Regions from separate parts of the Paenibacillus sp. MER 180 genome, predicted to be linked through region 1. Evidence: riboswitches for the same ligand, from Rfam matches in the RefSeq annotation. Region 1 holds a riboswitch; each other region holds the start of a gene.
What was found. A riboswitch is a leader RNA that binds a small molecule or an ion and turns the genes downstream of it on or off. The one in region 1 is predicted to bind thiamine pyrophosphate.
Positions count from the first base shown of each region.

Region 1 (4,355 bases):
ACTCGCTGTGCACGGCGAATGCTCTGTGCGAGCAGTGGCAGGGCGTACATGCGTAGACGCTCATACATCCCTTTAAATCCCTTGCTGTATTGGACGCCGCGGATATGCAGGGCATGCGTGCGAACTCGGTAATCCTCCCAGATCGCAGGGAGCAGCCGCAAGGAGGCGATGAAGCTATAAGCATATTGCGGCGGAAGCCGGAATTGCTGCATCAGCGCATAGAATAACAATATTGGCTTCGTCGTGAAGGCGAATGTAATGCCGAGCATGCCGAAGCAAAGTGTCTTCACTCCGATGACAAGTCCGCGGAGGAAGCTCTCCTCTGTAATGCGGATTATTCCCCATGACCACCATTCATGCTCCCCCTTGCCGAACAAGATCATCGTGGATGCTGTCGAGACGAACAGGAGAAGGAACGGTGTTGTCACGAACAGCAGCTTCTTCGTAGAGTGGCCGCTACATAGAAACAACAGCAGTGTGTACAAGATTAGCTGATAACATGCAAAATCAAGCTCTCGGGTAAGCAGCGCGACGATGAGCAGAGCGAGAAAGACGAGAAGCTTGAGCGCAGGGTTAACCTGATGAAGCCATGTTTCCGATTTGGGAGCGAGCAGCTTCATTTCATCTGCACCTCCCGCATTGTCTGTCCATGTGGGGAAACTTCTTGTTCGATCAGTTGGCCTTTCTCAACATGCCATATCCGATCTGCAAAACGATTCACGATATTCATGTCATGTGTCACCATGACTATGGCGGTTCCTTCTGTCCGAAGACGGTTCAACTTTTCCAATATAGCAAATGTGTTTTTAGCGTCTTGCCCGAAGGTTGGCTCATCCAGGAGCAGTATCGGACGCTTACGCATCATCGCTGTAGCGACACTTAATCTGCGTTTCTGACCAAGTGACAAATGATACGGATGCCGATCCTGTTCGATATTCAGATCGAATGATTCCAAGATTTGTTCCACTCTATGTGCAATGTCCGATTCATCCCAGTTGTTCTGCCTTGGTTCATAAGCAAGCTCATCATAGATCGAATCCGTTAGAAACTGCATCTCAGGATTCTGAAATACGAAGGCGAGTTCGGCTGGAGGCTGCTTTCCTCTATTTCTGAATCGCGGGAACCATCGCTTGCGAGCTGGTGCTGGCAGCTCTTGACCCTCAATAAGATACATGCCTGTAGTACGCAGAATTTGCATAAGAGACAACAATAGTGTGCTCTTGCCAGCGCCGTTCTCTCCAATAATCGTAATCCATTCACCCGGATAAATATCTACGCTGGGGACGGATATGCGACGAATTTCTTCATAGTAGCCGCTAAAATCACGCAAAGAGAGCAGTGGCTGCACGGCTTGCAGACGCGCGTAAGTGCGCCCGCCATCTTGCTTGCAATGAGGTTGTTGATATTCGTTCGCCGTTCGTTGCTGCGATATGGCTTGGTAAGCTTCTGAATGAATGTAGTCCTGCCATACACCTGGATACCAAATGCCATATTCAATGAGCTTATCTTTATGATGTAGAAATACATTTTTCGGCTCGTCGTCCGCAATGATTTGTCCAGTGCTGTCGAATAGCACCACACGATTGATAATGTCGATAACATGCTCGATTTTATGCTCCACGATTAGAATAGTGGAGGAATCGGCAGCTTGTTTCACGGTGTCCCAGACTTGCTTCGTTCCTTCTGGATCAAGAAGCGCTGTGGGCTCATCGAGGAACAACACCTCTGGTTCTAGCAGCAGGACGGACGCAAGCGCGAGCCGCTGCTTCATGCCTTGGGATAGCGTATGGATTTCTGTATGCAGATTGTTGAACTGCAATCCCACTCTTTCGAGTATGCCTGTCATGCATGCTGGCATTTGATCACGGGGGATCGAGAGATTTTCCAGTACAAACGCGAGCTCTTCATCTACATATGGCATGCAGAACTGGCTGTCCGGATCTTGGAATACGAAGCCCCAGCTTGAAGGAATCTTAATCTGATCGTATTTCATCGGTACTTCAATAGAGTGGGGCATAATTCCGCTTAATACTTGCAGCAGTGTTGATTTGCCGCAACCGCTTGGCCCGAGGAGCAATACCTTCTCGCCGATAGAAATGTGGAAGGAGAGGTCCTTGAACAGCAAGGAATCCTCTCCTGGAAATGTTAGGCGCAAGCGGTCAACAAATGCAGACGAATTCGCATGAGATTCCTGTTGCATGTGTAACCACCTTATTCCGAATTTGTGGCGTACGCACAAATTTTATCTATTCATATTATGCGTGCTATTGATTAAGTACCGCGTAATCCTCTTTGGATACAGGACGTATGGATTTGGTCACCCCTGTCGCTTCCAATGCGCGAACGAGCAAGCCGGCAAATACGCCAGCGAAGATGAACGCACTAATGACACGAAGTCCGTACTTCAAGACGAGCACCCATGTCTCGTAATCTGCATATCCGTAACCGAGATCGATCATGAATGAGCCGACTGCGGACAGAATGCCAGCGATGCCTGCGATGACGATGCTGTGCTTGCGGTATCCGGTCATGGTGAATGCCAATTCTGCTGCCAGACCTTGTACACAGCCATACACAATCGTCTCCAGTCCCCAAGCAGAGCCAAGAATAGCCGATAAATTAGCGGCAGCAAGACTTGCCAGGAAGCAGACGCCGGGCTTGCGAATGACCAGGTACGCGAATGGGCCAGCCATAAACCACATGCCATATGTTAATTGTCCTGCTTGCGGGAACAGCGGCTTCGCGAGACTGTAGACGCTCTCCCACATTTTGAAGATCACACCAAATACGACCCCGATCATCACGGTAATGAGAATATCCGTGAACTTTAATTTGTTGCTTCTCTGTTGTTCTGGCAACATAACCCTCTCCTTTGTTGTATAGTTAGCATACAAAAAACCGTCTGGCAACCAGACGGTAGAAGAGTCCTAGATCACAGCAGAGCATGATCACATGACAAATACAGATTCTCTACGCTGGCATTACCCAGATCAGATTAACGGTCAGTAGCGGTATACTTATCTACAATCTCAGCTTGATTCCTCAAGCCCCCGAATTTGTATGACTATGCAATTGCTCATATCATACAATATTCATGTTAGGTTGACAACGAAATGTTTACAAAAAAACATAAAAGATACGAGGAAGTTAGAAGTCTATGAGGTTGAAATTGTTCGCTGGACAACATAGAAGAGGAGGAGTGGTGAGCGTGTTTAGGAGATTTGGAGAGAGAATAGAACAAAATGAGGATCAGGAAGAAACCCTGATCCTCATTAATAGTTAATCGTGTGAAGCTGTAGAATGTCGTCTCAATGACAAGCTGTATACGATCCCTCCGCAAGCAAGGACTGCTATGAGCAGCATAATCAGGCCACTGTATAAGGGAAATGAAGCTTCATTGGCAACGGCAACGGTAGGTGTCAGTGAAGTCAGCAGCCAACTATGTGTAAGCAGACCGCCGACTACAGCGATGCCGATGCCTTCAGCTATAAAGCATGCAAAGCTGAGCATGCTCATGCCTTCTCCTGCTTGGTCAGGTGCTAGTGATTCTGCAACGGATGCAGATATAACTGTCTTAATGAATGACAACCCTCCGAACACGAGCACGAGGGCGAACGTCATCAACCATGGAGAATCATTCCCCCATGCAATGAGCGTGACGAAACTGAATGTGACGAGACCTATTCCAGCGACAAATACAAATGAAGTTCCTCTCTTATCAACGAGAGTTCCACCGAGTATGCCGAACAGAATGACGCTGAGTGTCCCTGGGAAAATGATCGCGCTGCCGATAACGGCGGTCGAAAGTTGGTGTACATCCCGCATGAAGTAAGGAACCATCGAAATAAATCCAGCTACCGTTCCTAGCAAAATGGAACCAGCAAGCGTGCCGAGTACATATGGGCGATTAGCGAACAGGGACGGAGCAATAAACGGCTCGCGAATACGGCGGATATGGAAGGCAAACCCAAGAACGAGAATCATACTGCAGACAAGATAGAACCAGACATATGTCGTAGTAAACAAGGTAAATAGAATAATGCCTGCTGACAAGAGGGCAATGCCGATGATATCTGTTCGTCCATTGCGAGAAGGCTCCTGCGGCAGTGCGGTCAAGAAGAAGGGGAGACTGACTATCGTCATTACCGGAATGACAAACAGGTAGGACCAATGCACATAATCTGCCAGTACACCGCCTACAGCTGGGCCAATCCCTTCACCAAGCGCTACCATAGAACCAATCATGCCGAACGCCTTGCCTCGATGCTGCTCTCCAACGTAGCGAGTGACCATAACCATGATGAGTCCGGGCACGGCCGAAGCCCCGGCACCTTGTATCAATCTGGCTGCCAATA
Region 1 covers NZ_JAMAVT010000005.1:161,106-165,460, reverse strand. The annotation lists gene M3661_RS10125 (energy-coupling factor transporter transmembrane component T family protein) at 1-620, opposite strand, end outside; gene M3661_RS10120 (ABC transporter ATP-binding protein) at 617-2,200, opposite strand; gene M3661_RS10115 (ECF transporter S component) at 2,265-2,861, opposite strand; TPP riboswitch at 2,951-3,064, opposite strand; gene M3661_RS10110 (MFS transporter) at 3,280-4,355, opposite strand, start outside.

Region 2 (4,355 bases), on a different contig from region 1:
TGATGCTCAATGATGAGCAGAGCCATCCCTTCCTTGCATGCCAGTTCTGAAATGAGTACAGCAAATTGGTATCTTGTATACGGATCGAGATTCGATGTGGGCTCATCCAATACAAGCATGTGCACGCGAAGGGCTAGAGCGCAGGCGAGAGCCAGCTTCTGCTTCATGCCTCCCGATAGCTCGTGGATATACGCATGTCGCCATGCGAGTAATCCTACCTTTTCTAATACCTCTTGAATCAAGGATTCCATCTCAGTTCGAGGACAATCCCGATTTTCTAGGCAAAAGGCTATTTCCTCTTCTACACGCAGCATACAGAACTGACTTTCGAAATCTTGAAATACAATTCCGATATGCTGGGCCGCTTCACCGGAATCGTATTGTTCGATTGGCTTGCCATACACGAGGACACTGCCATCGACGAGACTAATTATTGCATGTGGATACAGGCCGGTAAGGCAGAAGGCTAGCGAGCTCTTGCCGCAGCCGCTTGGGCCTAGCAGCAGAACGGTTTCCCCCTCATGCAGGGTGACATTGATGTTGGATAAGACAGGCTCGCCTTCGGTCTCGAAGGCGAGTGTCAGATCAGTGGCTTCCAGTGCAATAAGAGTTCCATGCTCGACGTCACGTTGTATATTCAATTGTGCTGGGTACTTGGAATTGAGAAGCGCTGGGCTTGCCATGTTATCGCTGCCCCTTTGCAATTGGGAAGCTTCTAAGAACTCCTGTATTGGCCAGTGCGTCCGCAATCCATTTGCCAAGCAGACCCGAGAGGAGTGCGCCACTTATACAGCGAACGACGAACATCGCGATGATGAGACCAACAGAGTAGGCCGCATAACCGCTGCGGAAATACCCCCATGCGAAGCTGAATACAGCGGATCCCACCCCAGCCAGCATGAGCACTTTGGTTGAATAATTCCGATATCTTGTAGCGGCAAATACGGCTTCGGCACCCAAACCTTGAATTAGGGCGGATACAATCAAAATAGGCCCTACGGCGTTGCCGATTAATACCTCAATCAGTCCAGCGACTGTCTCTGAGATGACCGCAGCCCCCGGTTTGCGGATAATATAGGTGGCGATGATCGATACGATAAACCAAATGCCGAAGATGACTTCATATCCCATTGGCCCCATAAAGCCAACAAGCACATTGCCTATTTGCAAGAAGAGCAGATAAATGACGGCAAACACAACAGATAATGAACTGAGAACGACGATATCTCGTAATTTCCATTGGCTGTTTCGCGAATTCATGAACATTCCTCTTTTCTTAGAACGATGATCGGATGAGTCCGTTGGGTTTGTAGCTTGCATTTTGGAAATTCTTTATCTTCAGCTGCTACCTTGTGGAAGGGCTGTTGGCTGACATCGTAGTTGTCATCACCACATGGGACTTGTCTGATTTTCTCGCCCGATTAAAGGCATGCTCAAGTGTAGCAAATACTCGCTGTGCATCTCCTTCTAAGCGGCTTGCATAATGAGCGCTCTCATCGAAAGTGCCTTCTTCCTTAGCAAGGCCAATGATCTCATAGATCGTATCCATGTAATCTGCCGTTCCGAGCGGATAGAGCGCAAAATGAGCTGCGACCTTGAGAGGAATCGCTTGATATCGTTCCGCATTCATTCGAATTTCGTCCGTACTCATGAAGGCATCTCCTTGTGTGTCGCCCGGACAGCCAACAGAGAACGTAGCATTCAGCACAACATGTTCTCCACTTGCCGCGCTATGTAAAAAAATTGACTGAACGACATCGAATACATGTTCACTGCGCCCACGAACCCAGGTGCTGACATCATCGGTATGGCACCATACCTTAGACATGTCTGTGTCTCGCAACGCTCCTAAAATAAGTTCAACAAAGCGATCGCTCATCGGATAGATGGAAAAGCGACAACCAACGATGCGGCTCGTACCGCAAGATAACTGACTCATAACTTATATCCTCCCTGACGAATCAAATTGTGGTCAGCAGACAACAAAAAAACTGCACCGTGAGTCGGTGCAGTTACGCTTGAGGATACAAGGGTATGACATGGCTTCATGCAATGACGAACATGATGAAGCCGCAGCTTATATCAATCAGTCGACTACACTTCCCCACGCTAGTATTATCTAGTTCGGGTTATAAGGGTTAACAGCGTTGCCGCTGTCTCTCAGCTTGTTACAGCACCCCTAGTGTTCGAAATTCACTATGCAGTTGTTCCATCGTTCATATGCTTGACAGCTTTCATTATACACGGGATGATCCGTTTGTAAAGGGTGTAACACCAAAAGGAATACTTCAAACTGGAGCTTAATATTGCAATGGGCTAGATCCGGGCATGCAAACGATCCGTGGTATCGAAGCCTGAAGGTGATGCCCGACATCGTGAAGGAACTCTAGTCCTCCGTAATAGTCAACGTGATTTGAAACAAGGTATGGTAACACTGATCCTGCGTTAGTTCAATCGTGCCATCATGGAGCGTTATGATTTTTTTGCAAATGGCGAGACCTAAGCCTGTACTGTCTTTAATCGGGCCATCGCCGCGGATGAATTCTTCGAAAATATGTTCCTTGATCGGCTCCTGAACGCCGATACCGTCGTCTCCGATCCACAGTATAACGTTTCCTTCTTGTCGTGCACATGAGACATAGAGCACCGTTCCCGCTGGATTATATCGCAGTGCATTGCTAATTAAGTTGGTGATGACGCGACTCATATGAATCTTGTCCATCTTGACATAGAGCGGTTCTTCCGGGATATGTGCTTCAAGCTCAAATCCCTTCTCTTCTATTTCCGGATAAAATTCCACCACGAGCTGCTGGAACCATTTCGTAACGTTCACTTTCTCTTTGCTCAATTCCGTATGCTTGTCATCCAGCTTCGCCAGTTCAAATAAATCTTTGATCAGATTGGCCATATAAGCTGACTTATCGTAAATGTATTGAATATATTTGCGGGTATCTTTGTCTTCCAGTGCCTGATTGTCCAACAGAAGCTGCGAATAACCGTAAATTGAAGTAATCGGCGTCTTCAAATCATGCGATAGATGCAGCAGCATGTTTCGCTTATTGTTCTCGGCGGCTTCCTTCTCAGCAGAAGTGCGCTGCAATCGTTCAGCCATGCCGTTAAACGCATCTTGTATTTCCGCGAATTCCTGTTCGGCTGAATAATGAAGCCGCTTCGTGTAATTGAAGTGCTCCATCTCTTTGATGCCTTCTAAGATTTGCCGCAACGGCTTTTTCACTTGTCTAACCGAATAGCGGGCGTAAAAGTAAAGCAGGATAAATAATAAAATTGCTAATAACGCAGCAAAGATCGTTGTCGCAGTTGATAATTTCAACAAGCGCTCAGGAATTTTCCACAGCAATACATAAGATTCGCCGTTCGGCCCTTTGGCTTGGTATGCATGGTAGGAGATTGCATCATCGTTGCGCTCTACATCCATCTTGGCATACATTTGACCGTCTTCGTAATGCTTGATGTCGTCCTCTTTGTTTCCTTTGACAAAAATGATTTCGCCTGACTCATTCACGATTTCGAACCAACCGCCGTACTTGTCCAGCAAATGCTCGCTAATGTTATGGAAAGGGTATCGATAAATATCCGTTCCATTAATTTTAGCAACGACCAGTTCATCTATATACCGCCTCATAAATAGGTTCGTGCTAAGGAGAGATACAATAATCGCTGCTATCATCAGGACGCAGATCACTGCATAATTTCGAAAAAATACCCGTTTCAAGGGACGTCGACCGGAGAGATTATTTGCTTTTTTCAAAACGGTAGCCTAACCCCCTAATCGTAATGAGGTGGATAGGCTTTCTCGGATTATCCTCAATTTTCTCACGGATTTTGCTTATGTACACCATAATTAAATTTTCGTCTCCGATGTATTCCTCGCCCCACACCTGCTCGTAAATATGCGCTTTGGTCAATACTCTGCCAGCCTCTCTCATAAGAAGCTCCACAATCTTGAATTCGTATGATGTCAATTCTCTTGGGATGCCGGACTTGAACAGTTGGCAGCTCCTTGTATTCAGCCTCACATCTCCGATTTCGATAACTTCCTGCTCCTGCCTATCCACCTTGGCAAAAGAGTCGATTCGCCTGAACAGCGCTTGAACGCGGCTGACGACTTCCAGTGGGTTGAAGGGCTTGCCCACGTAATCGTCCGCCCCTAGCTGCAAGCCGTAGATTTTATCCATATCGTCAGACTTGGCAGAAATAAAGAGAAACGGAATTTGCGAATTCTGCCGTGTTTTTTTGAGTAATTCCAAGCCATCCATTTGCGGCATCATAATATCGGCTATGACCAAATCGATGGACTGCTCCTGCAAGATGGTCATCGCTTCGGCACCGTTCCC
Region 2 covers NZ_JAMAVT010000004.1:32,569-36,923, reverse strand. The annotation lists gene M3661_RS07490 (ABC transporter ATP-binding protein) at 1-683, opposite strand, end outside; gene M3661_RS07485 (ECF transporter S component) at 685-1,260, opposite strand; gene M3661_RS07480 (Ykof family thiamine-binding protein) at 1,346-1,939, opposite strand; TPP riboswitch at 2,085-2,191, opposite strand; gene M3661_RS07475 (HAMP domain-containing sensor histidine kinase) at 2,387-3,769, opposite strand; gene M3661_RS07470 (response regulator transcription factor) at 3,753-4,355, opposite strand, start outside.
Region 2: another riboswitch for thiamine pyrophosphate. It lies ahead of M3661_RS07480 (Ykof family thiamine-binding protein); the one in region 1 lies ahead of M3661_RS10115 (ECF transporter S component).

Region 3 (4,355 bases), on a different contig from region 1:
CACTTAATATAAGGGATAATTGCATCGCTGTTCAGTGATATTTTTCTATTGGCATGAACGATATGCATATGGTAAAGTTATGGCTTGCGCCTAAGCGCCGCGGTTCGTAACCATCCCGCGTAATCAAAACTAGGGAGGAATTTTATTATATGTTCAACTTTACTTGGGGCATTCTGTTCGTCCTTGCGAACTTTGCCTTCTTCTTGATTTGCTACCGGGCATTTGGCAAGTCGGGACTATATGCTTGGATTGGTGTAATGACGGTCATCGCTAATATCCAAGTTGGCAAGACGATTGAGATGTTCGGCATTGTCATGACACTTGGCAACACGGCGAATGCAACGCTGTTCTTGACAACGGATCTGTTGAATGAAAAGTTCGGCCGTAAGGAAGCGAAGCGCGCAGTGTGGTTCGGATTCTTCACGTTGATTATGACGACGATTATTATGCAGATGGCTCTTCGCTTTACGCCTGAGGCTTCTGATATGGCGCGTACGGCACAAGCATCGCTGTCGAATATTTTTGATTTGATGCCGCGCCTTGTCGTAGCAAGCTTGACCGCGTATTTCGTCAGTCAGTTCTTAGATGTGAAGCTCTTTAGTTGGGTGAAGGAACGATACCCGAAGGCAGGCCAATTGTGGATTCGAAGCAATGGTAGTACAGGAATTAGCCAAATGGCGGATTCGCTCGTATTTTGTACGATTGCGTTTGCTGGCATGGTGCCTTGGGATGTATGGTTCCAAATCTTTATTACTACTTATGTCATTAAGCTCATCATCTCGGTGTTGTCGACACCAGTTCTATATTGGGCTAGAAGCTTCCCTGTTCGTGGAGATGTGGAAGGGCAGCAAGCGAAGTAGGGAGCGCACATTGGTTGACTTAGTAAAGCGGCTCTAACTTCATTATATAAAGAAGACCCCGATACCGATATGGTGTTGGGGTCTTTTGTATATGTACTCTAGTATGGTCACCATTGTCTAGAAGCATTTTGTCTAGAAGCATTATGCCTAGAACCAGTCCGTCAATCAAGGGTGATGGCCGCAATGATAAGGAATGATTTCTGTTCGATATTGATGCGAATTCGTTGATTCGGATTCTCCAAATCCATATGAGGCAGGGAATGCTCCAGCCACAGCAGCACGAAGCAGCCAAGCAGCAGGCCGAATGCAATCACGATTTTGGCGATCGTATCATACAGACATCCTCTACGCCAAGAAATCAATGAGGTAATTATTTTGAGTTAAAATGGAAGATTGTCCCTTGTTTCACATGGAACTTTTTTCGACAGGAATCTAGTGAATATGAGCAATCTGCTGTCATAAAGCATACGAATAACGAAGTTGATGGGAGATATAAGCATTGCCCCAATGATCAGCGGACACTTTGCAATTTCTGTTTGTCACTGGACTTTCTGATGGATGAGGACTATAATTACCCGTGTAATATGGTAGCTTCGATAACTGCATATGCACGCTAGGGGTGCTGGAATTTGGCCGGCTGAGATTGTATCCCATTAAGATACCGACCCTTACACCTGATCTGGGTAATGCCAGCGTAGGAAAGACGTTGAACCGCGTCATTATTGTTATAATTAGGTTGCTTGCTTATTCGTCATGCTCTGCATGAATGTGCGCTGCTTTGGGCAGAATGGACATAATTGCTGTACGGATGAACGAATGCCGGATGACCTTATTGACGTGATTCATCGTATGATGCACATTCGCATATACGCGTAGAACGGCACACAAAGCGTCCCAGAGGGGGCGCTTTTTTTTGTGGATCTGAATCGTGTTGCAGGACGGCGGGACGGGAACTTGCTCATCCATACATATACGATCGAGCGGATCGTCCAACTGGTGAATGCGGCAGGCGTTATCGAAGCACTTTCTAAATTCATGATCGGCTCTCCACTAGTGAGGGAAGGAAGAGAAGGGGGATTCATCATATGCAACGGACACGCTTTACACGAGGGTTGATGCTGGCGCTCGTTATCATGATGACATTTGCGCTCGCTGCTTGCGGCGGCAAGGGTCAGGAAGCAGGACAAGGGAGCCAGACAGAGGGGAACACGGCACAGGAGCAAGGAACGGATAAAGCGAAGGAGAAGCGCGATGTTAAGATTGTGCTTGATTGGACGCCAAATACGAATCATACCGGCTTGTATGTAGCCAAGGAGAAGGGCTACTATGAGGAAGAAGGTCTGAATGTCGAGATATTGCAGCCGAGTACTGGCGCATCAGATGCGATGATCGCATCGGGAGAAGCGCAATTCGGTGTTAGTGTTCAGGAAAGTATTACGATGGCTCGACAACAAAATGTTCCGATCGTGTCGATTGGTGCGATCATTCAGCATAATACATCAGGCTTTGCCGCGCCGAAGGACAAGAACATCAAGTCACCTAAGGACTTTGAAGGCAAAACGTATGGCGGCTGGGGTTCTCCGGTTGAGGAGATGATTATCCGCACGATTATGGAAAAGGACGGCGGCGACTATAGCAAGCTGAAGAGCGTCAACATGGGCAATGCCGATTACTTTACAGCCGTGAAGAAGGATATTGATTTCGCGTGGATCTTTTACGCTTGGACAGGTATTGAAGCAGAGCTTCGCGGTGAGCCGATTGATATGCTGTACGTCAATCAATATGCGAAGGAACTCGACTATTATACGCCGGTTCTTTCGACAAGCGAGAAGCTGATCAAGGAAGATCCTGAATTGATTAAGGCATTCATGCGTGCTACGTCCAAGGGCTATCAATATGCGATTGACAATCCGGAAGATGCAGCCAACCTGCTGCTTAAAGCTGTGCCGGATTTGAACAAAGACCTGGTTATCGCAAGCCAGAAATGGCTCAGTCCGAAGTATAAAGACGATGCACCTCGCTGGGGCGAGCAAAAGCGTGACGTATGGGCAAATTACATGAATTGGCTCGTGGAGAACAAATTAATGGATAAGAGCATCGATGTAGACAAGGCGTTTACGAATGACTTCTTGCCAGCTTCATAAGCCTATACGGTTATAGGAATAGGCAATGGGCGCATATGCGCCCTTTTGCTGTATATCGTTACCTGTGTATATCGTTATAGGATATCGATACGAGATAATCGTCACCAAGACCGTTACAAGTTGATCATTACATGAGGATTGAGAAAGAGGAGGAGAAGCAAGATGGCGAACAGTTTAGTAAGCATTCAGATCATTCCGAAGACGAAAAATGGGGAAGACGTAATTCCCTATGTAGATCGTGCAATCGAAGTCATTCAAGCATCGGGTGTGAAATATCAGGTAAATCCACTGGAGACAACGATGGAAGGCGAACTTAGTGAACTCTTCCGTATTATTGAGGATATGAACAAGGCCATGATTGAGATGGGAAGCATCAATGTATTGTCGCAAGTAAAGATTGTGTATAAGCCTTCCGGCATTACGATGGATGAATTGACGGTGAAGTACCGGCCATGAGTGGACGTCGAATCGCGAAGATCGGTCCTCCGATCATTGCATTTATCATATTCCTCGCCATATGGCAGGCAGGAGTAATGGTGTCAGGCATTGAGAAGTGGATGCTGCCCAGTCCGCTCGATATTGTACAAGAGGCCGTAAGCAATGGTGGCGGTCTGCTTATGCATACATGGGCTTCTGTTCAATTGACGCTCATTGGTTTCTGTGTAGGCACCGCTGTCGGCCTGCTGCTGGCTTGTTCGCTTCATCCGATGCCGTGGCTGAAGCGGGCGATCTATCCGCTTGTCATAGTCAGTCAGAATATCCCGACGATTGCGCTGCTGCCGCTGCTGATGATCTGGTTCGGCTTCGGTCTCATGCCGAAGATTGTCACCATTACGCTGGTATGCTTCTTCCCCGTATGCGTGGCTACCCTGGATGGTCTTGCCCAGACAGACCGCACGATGATGAATTATATGCGTATGGCGGGCGCGAGCCGGTCGCAGCTGTTCTGGAAGCTGGAGCTGCCCCATGCACTTCCATCTGTCTTCTCAGGCTTGAAAATAGCAGGGACGTATAGCGTGATGAGTGCGATTATTTCCGAGTGGCTCGGGACGGACAAAGGGATCGGCTACTACATGGTACTGCAAAAAGCAGCCTATCGCACGGATCGCATGTTCGTGGCAATCGCAGTTGTCATTCTATTGAGCTTGGCCATGTTCGGCCTCGTATGTGCATTGGAACGGCTGCTCATTCATTGGCGCCGTGACAATAAACAGGGGTGAAGGGGGAGCGTTAAAGATGATCACAACAAACGAACAACAGCCAGTTGCCCAGCGAGATGCTGATCATGTGCATCAGCATGAGGCAGTACAGAAGCAGGCCGCTCTTGAGCTGCGTGATGTCAGCATGTCAT
Region 3 covers NZ_JAMAVT010000001.1:223,064-227,418, reverse strand. The annotation lists gene M3661_RS00915 (queuosine precursor transporter) at 150-860, shown strand; gene M3661_RS00910 (hypothetical protein) at 1,022-1,174, opposite strand; TPP riboswitch at 1,466-1,579, shown strand; gene M3661_RS00905 (hypothetical protein) at 1,776-1,976, shown strand; gene M3661_RS00900 (ABC transporter substrate-binding protein) at 1,946-3,004, shown strand; gene M3661_RS00895 (thiamine-binding protein) at 3,167-3,460, shown strand; gene M3661_RS00890 (ABC transporter permease) at 3,457-4,224, shown strand; gene M3661_RS00885 (ABC transporter ATP-binding protein) at 4,241-4,355, shown strand, end outside.
Region 3: another riboswitch for thiamine pyrophosphate. It lies ahead of M3661_RS00905 (hypothetical protein); the one in region 1 lies ahead of M3661_RS10115 (ECF transporter S component).

Region 4 (4,355 bases), on a different contig from region 1:
GTATATGTGCTTGGAGATTGTACCAAGCTCGGGGAGACACAGCTGTGCCGCATCTGTGACATGAGCAAGGTCACCGCCATCATATGCGATGCACCTATGCCAGATAAATGGAAGCGCAGCGGATTGCAAGTAGGTTGGATTACGACGGCTTGCGAGCCATAAGAACATAGCGAAGTTATATGTCGAAGTAACACATCACTTCATACATCACGAATGAGCCACTATGACATAGGATGGGATGCGATCATTATGCTGTATTATGTAGACTACCATATGCATTTGGAGGAAGGCCCTTATTCGTTCCGCTGGCTTGATCGTACGAATCAAGCATTCGATCACTTCCATCCAATTGTTGAACCACGCCATTCCCGTGCATGGCTCGAAGCGAGTTATGCGCGTATGCATACAAGACTGCAGCGAGGAGCTTATGACGAATCATGGCTCGATCTCTATTTGCAAGAAGCGCTGCGCAAAGGACTGCGGGAGGTCGGAATCGTAGATCATCTCTATCGGTTTCAAGAGACGCTCCCCTACTTCGAACGTCATCTCGATATCGGAGACTCCCCGCTAGGCCGCCTTCAGCATACATGGCTGCATCAAGTATGCACCGAGCGGATGGAGGATTTCGCAGCTGCCATTCAGACCGCAAAGCCCAGATGGGCCGAGCGGGGAGTCGAGCTACGTCTTGGATTAGAGGCGGATTATTTTGCAGGTGGAGAGAAGGACTTGGAATCATTCATTGCAATGGCGGATTGGGACTACGTGATCGGGTCGATTCACTATGTGGATGGATGGGGATTCGATAATCCCGAGACTCAGTTCCGCTTCGATCAGGTTGATCTGTGTGAACTGTACGGACGCTTTTTCGATGATGTCGAACGAATGATTAACAGCGGTCTGTTCGATATTGCCGCCCATTTGGACAATTTGAAAGTATTTAATTATCGCCCAGCTGAGGAGCTGCATCTCCCGTACTACGAGCGAATCGCACAAGCATTAAAACGGACAAATACAGCTACAGAGGTAAATGCAGGACTGTTCTACCGCTACCCGGTCAAGGAGATGTGTCCGAGTTCCTCCTTTATCGATGTTCTGCTTCGACATGATGTCCCCTTTACCCTGTCATCGGATTCTCACTTTCCAGACGACGTCGGCAAATACGTGGCGGACAATACCCTTATGCTTCAGCAGCGCGGTCTAGCCGAAATTGCCACATTCCATCAACGCAAACGCATCATGCGACCGCTCGTAACTTCGACTTCTTAATAAAGAAACCGCAAAGCGAGCTGCCCTCTCTCCTATCCCATGAAAAGCAATCCCCGGCGCAACGACTGCACCGGGGATTTCATGTTTATTATTTTATTTTCTTTCGAACCGGTTCGAATAACTGCAGCCAATAAGCGTTGCTGCTTCCTGCTGGGTTGGCATTTCGTATGTGCTCCTCCAAACAGAATCTTGCCTCCGAATCAGGCTCGTAATCAGGATGCTCGTTCAATTTCTCCATCAATAATTGCCACGATCCCGTAATATCATCTGTACTCTCCATCATGGCATACACCCCGCCGGAGAACCTAGCCTCCGCCAAATGACTTGGTATATCGATATTTTCTGGAATGGAGGCATATGCACCATAACCGTAAACGTTCGATTCAACGTCAGGGAGTGGTTCTTCATTTTTTCCAAATAGCCGTGCCGTTCCTTGCAGTTCAGCTTGCACGAGCCAGTCCACTAATGATTCGATCGCTTCTTCTTCTGGTGATGCGCTTACGACAACATGGCAAGCCATTCTCATTGGTGGAAGGGTTACGAATTTGATCGATGCTGGAGAATAACTCCACTGATTACTCATCGGCATTGTCACCTCATGTTTCATATTTGAATGTAGGAACGGTTCATGACATAATTGCAGCAGCAATTGAGCCGTAATCGGTTCATTGAGGTACTTGTGCAACTGCTCCAACCATTTCTTCAATGTTAGTTCCTTCGTTATGCACTCATTCTTGTGCTCAATCATCTCGTGTGCATACTGAGTCATTACCTGATGTGCGGTTCGGAACGTCATATCCGCCAGCACCACTTTAATCTCTCTAATCCCAATATCGAACCCTCTTAACCAGGCTGTAATGCGGATTGCAAGCACGGTCTGTTCATCATACATCCTCCAGCCAGAACTGGTATCGCGTTGACTCGCAAACAACCCTTGCGACTCCCAATGGCGCAGGGTTCGGCTCGTCACACCGATTTCCTGCGATAATTTGTCGATTCCTATCATGTTGCTCATCACTATCATCAACCTCTATCACTTGACGTATCATAAGGCGCCTTATGAGGTTATTGTATCAGTTGTCGCAGCGTCAATTGCAATACGAATCTTCACTCCAAGCACTAACAAATTATCGTTTTGACCGAATGGTTCAGAAAACTAACGTTTTACAATTATCTCCATCAATGCTAAAGTAGTTCGTAAGATGAATATGACGTGAAATCCACTAGGGGAGCCGCATAGGCGGCTGAGACAAGAATTCTTGGACCCTTTGAACCTGATCCGGGTAATACCGGCGGAGGGAAGTGGAGCCGGCCTCATGGTCTTTTTGTATGGACATGATGAAGCCGCTCCATTTCGGGGCGGCTTTTTTTGGCTGCCGCGAAGTGCTCCTTGACCAGATTTCAGCATGCATTCATCATCTATCCAATCATGCGGAGGTGCTGTTCATGCTTACATTTACGGAGGAACTGAGACACGAAGCAGAGCCGATATACGATGCCATTATGGATCATCCATTCGTTCGGGGAATTGCTGAAGGTACTGTCAAGAAAGAACAGTTGATTCACTACGTAAAGCAGGATTTTGAATATTTGAATGCCTTTATTCGGATTTACGGCATTGCGATTTCCAAATGTAACAGCCGAGAGACAATGGCTCTTTTCAACGAGCAAATCTCGTTTGTGCTGAATAGCGAGATACACCCCCATCATAATTTTTGTAACGTGGCAGGCGTAACGTTCGAAGAACTGCAAGGCTACCCGCTCGCCCCTTCTGCGAGCCATTATGTGTCCCATATGCTTACCGTGGCCCACGAAGGAACCCTAGAAGATATTATTGCGGCTTTGCTGCCGTGCCCATGGACATATACGGAGATCGGACAACGTCTGCTAAAAGAAGTGAATCCAGATGAGACCCATCCGTTCTATGAGTGGATTCATTTCTATGGAGACCTCGGCGGCGGAGTTACGGACAAAATGCGCCGAATGCTGGATGAATGGGCAGAATCGCTGTCGCAAGCACGCAAGCAGCAGCTGAAGAAGCATTTTCTGACTAGCTGCCAGCTGGAATATATGTTTTGGGACATGGCTTATCAAGTAGAAGACTGGCCGGTACGCTTGGCGGAGAAGACAGAGGTGAAACAAGGATGATCGATATGCAGTTCTTCCCCCAACGTATTAAGGAACGGCGCCCCCTCATCCACAATATGACGAATATCGTCGTCGCCAACTTTACCGCTAACGGTCTGCTAGCCATTGGCGCCTCCCCTGTGATGGCTTCAGCCAAGGAAGAGGTAGCGGACATGGCCAAGGCAGCAGATGCGCTCGTATTGAACCTTGGCACGCTCGATACTGACATGATAGAAGCTATGCTAATTGCAGGACGGTCGGCGAATGTACATGGCATTCCCGTTATTCTCGATCCAGTAGGCGCAGGCGCAACGCCGTATCGGACAAAGGTGTCGGTGAAGATGCTAAAGGAATTGCGCATCTCGATTATGCGCGGCAATGCCGCGGAAATTGCCCAGCTTATGGGGGAGGCTGGCGAGATCAAGGGCGTGGATTGCGTGGAGTCTGAAAGCTCCCTTCGCTCCCCTGAAGCGTTGTTCGATCTTGCTGCGCGGGCAGCCGAACGATTCGGCACCATCGTTGCTATTTCAGGAAAAGAGGATGTTATTACGGACGGCACAACCGGCTATATCATTAATGGCGGTCATCCGATGTTGACGAACATTACAGGAAGCGGGTGCCTGCTGACATCGGTCATCGGCGCATTCGCTGCGGTAGAATCTGATTTATTGCTGGCAGGAGCCGCAGCGATGTCTTATTATGGGGGCGCAGCCGCCCATGCCTATCGAACAGCCGGCCACCGAGGTCCTGGTAGCTTCCAAACTGCATTTCTTGATGCCTTGGCAGAGACCGACCAATTCGATACAGCAGCTTCAACGATCACCCCTCGCCAAGCCTCCGCTAGAAGGAAGGTATGGCTATGATGGTCGCACGAGCATTGACGATTGCCGGTTCCGATAGCGGTGGCGGCGCCGGCATTCAAGCTGACATCAAGACCTTCCAAGAGCTGAACGTATTCGGCA
Region 4 covers NZ_JAMAVT010000016.1:78,714-83,068, forward strand. The annotation lists gene M3661_RS22850 (DeoR/GlpR family DNA-binding transcription regulator) at 1-162, shown strand, start outside; gene M3661_RS22855 (histidinol phosphate phosphatase domain-containing protein) at 250-1,266, shown strand; gene M3661_RS22860 (MerR family transcriptional regulator) at 1,355-2,281, opposite strand; TPP riboswitch at 2,482-2,584, shown strand; gene tenA (thiaminase II) at 2,713-3,414, shown strand; gene thiM (hydroxyethylthiazole kinase) at 3,411-4,256, shown strand; gene thiD (bifunctional hydroxymethylpyrimidine kinase/phosphomethylpyrimidine kinase) at 4,256-4,355, shown strand, end outside.
Region 4: another riboswitch for thiamine pyrophosphate. It lies ahead of tenA (thiaminase II); the one in region 1 lies ahead of M3661_RS10115 (ECF transporter S component).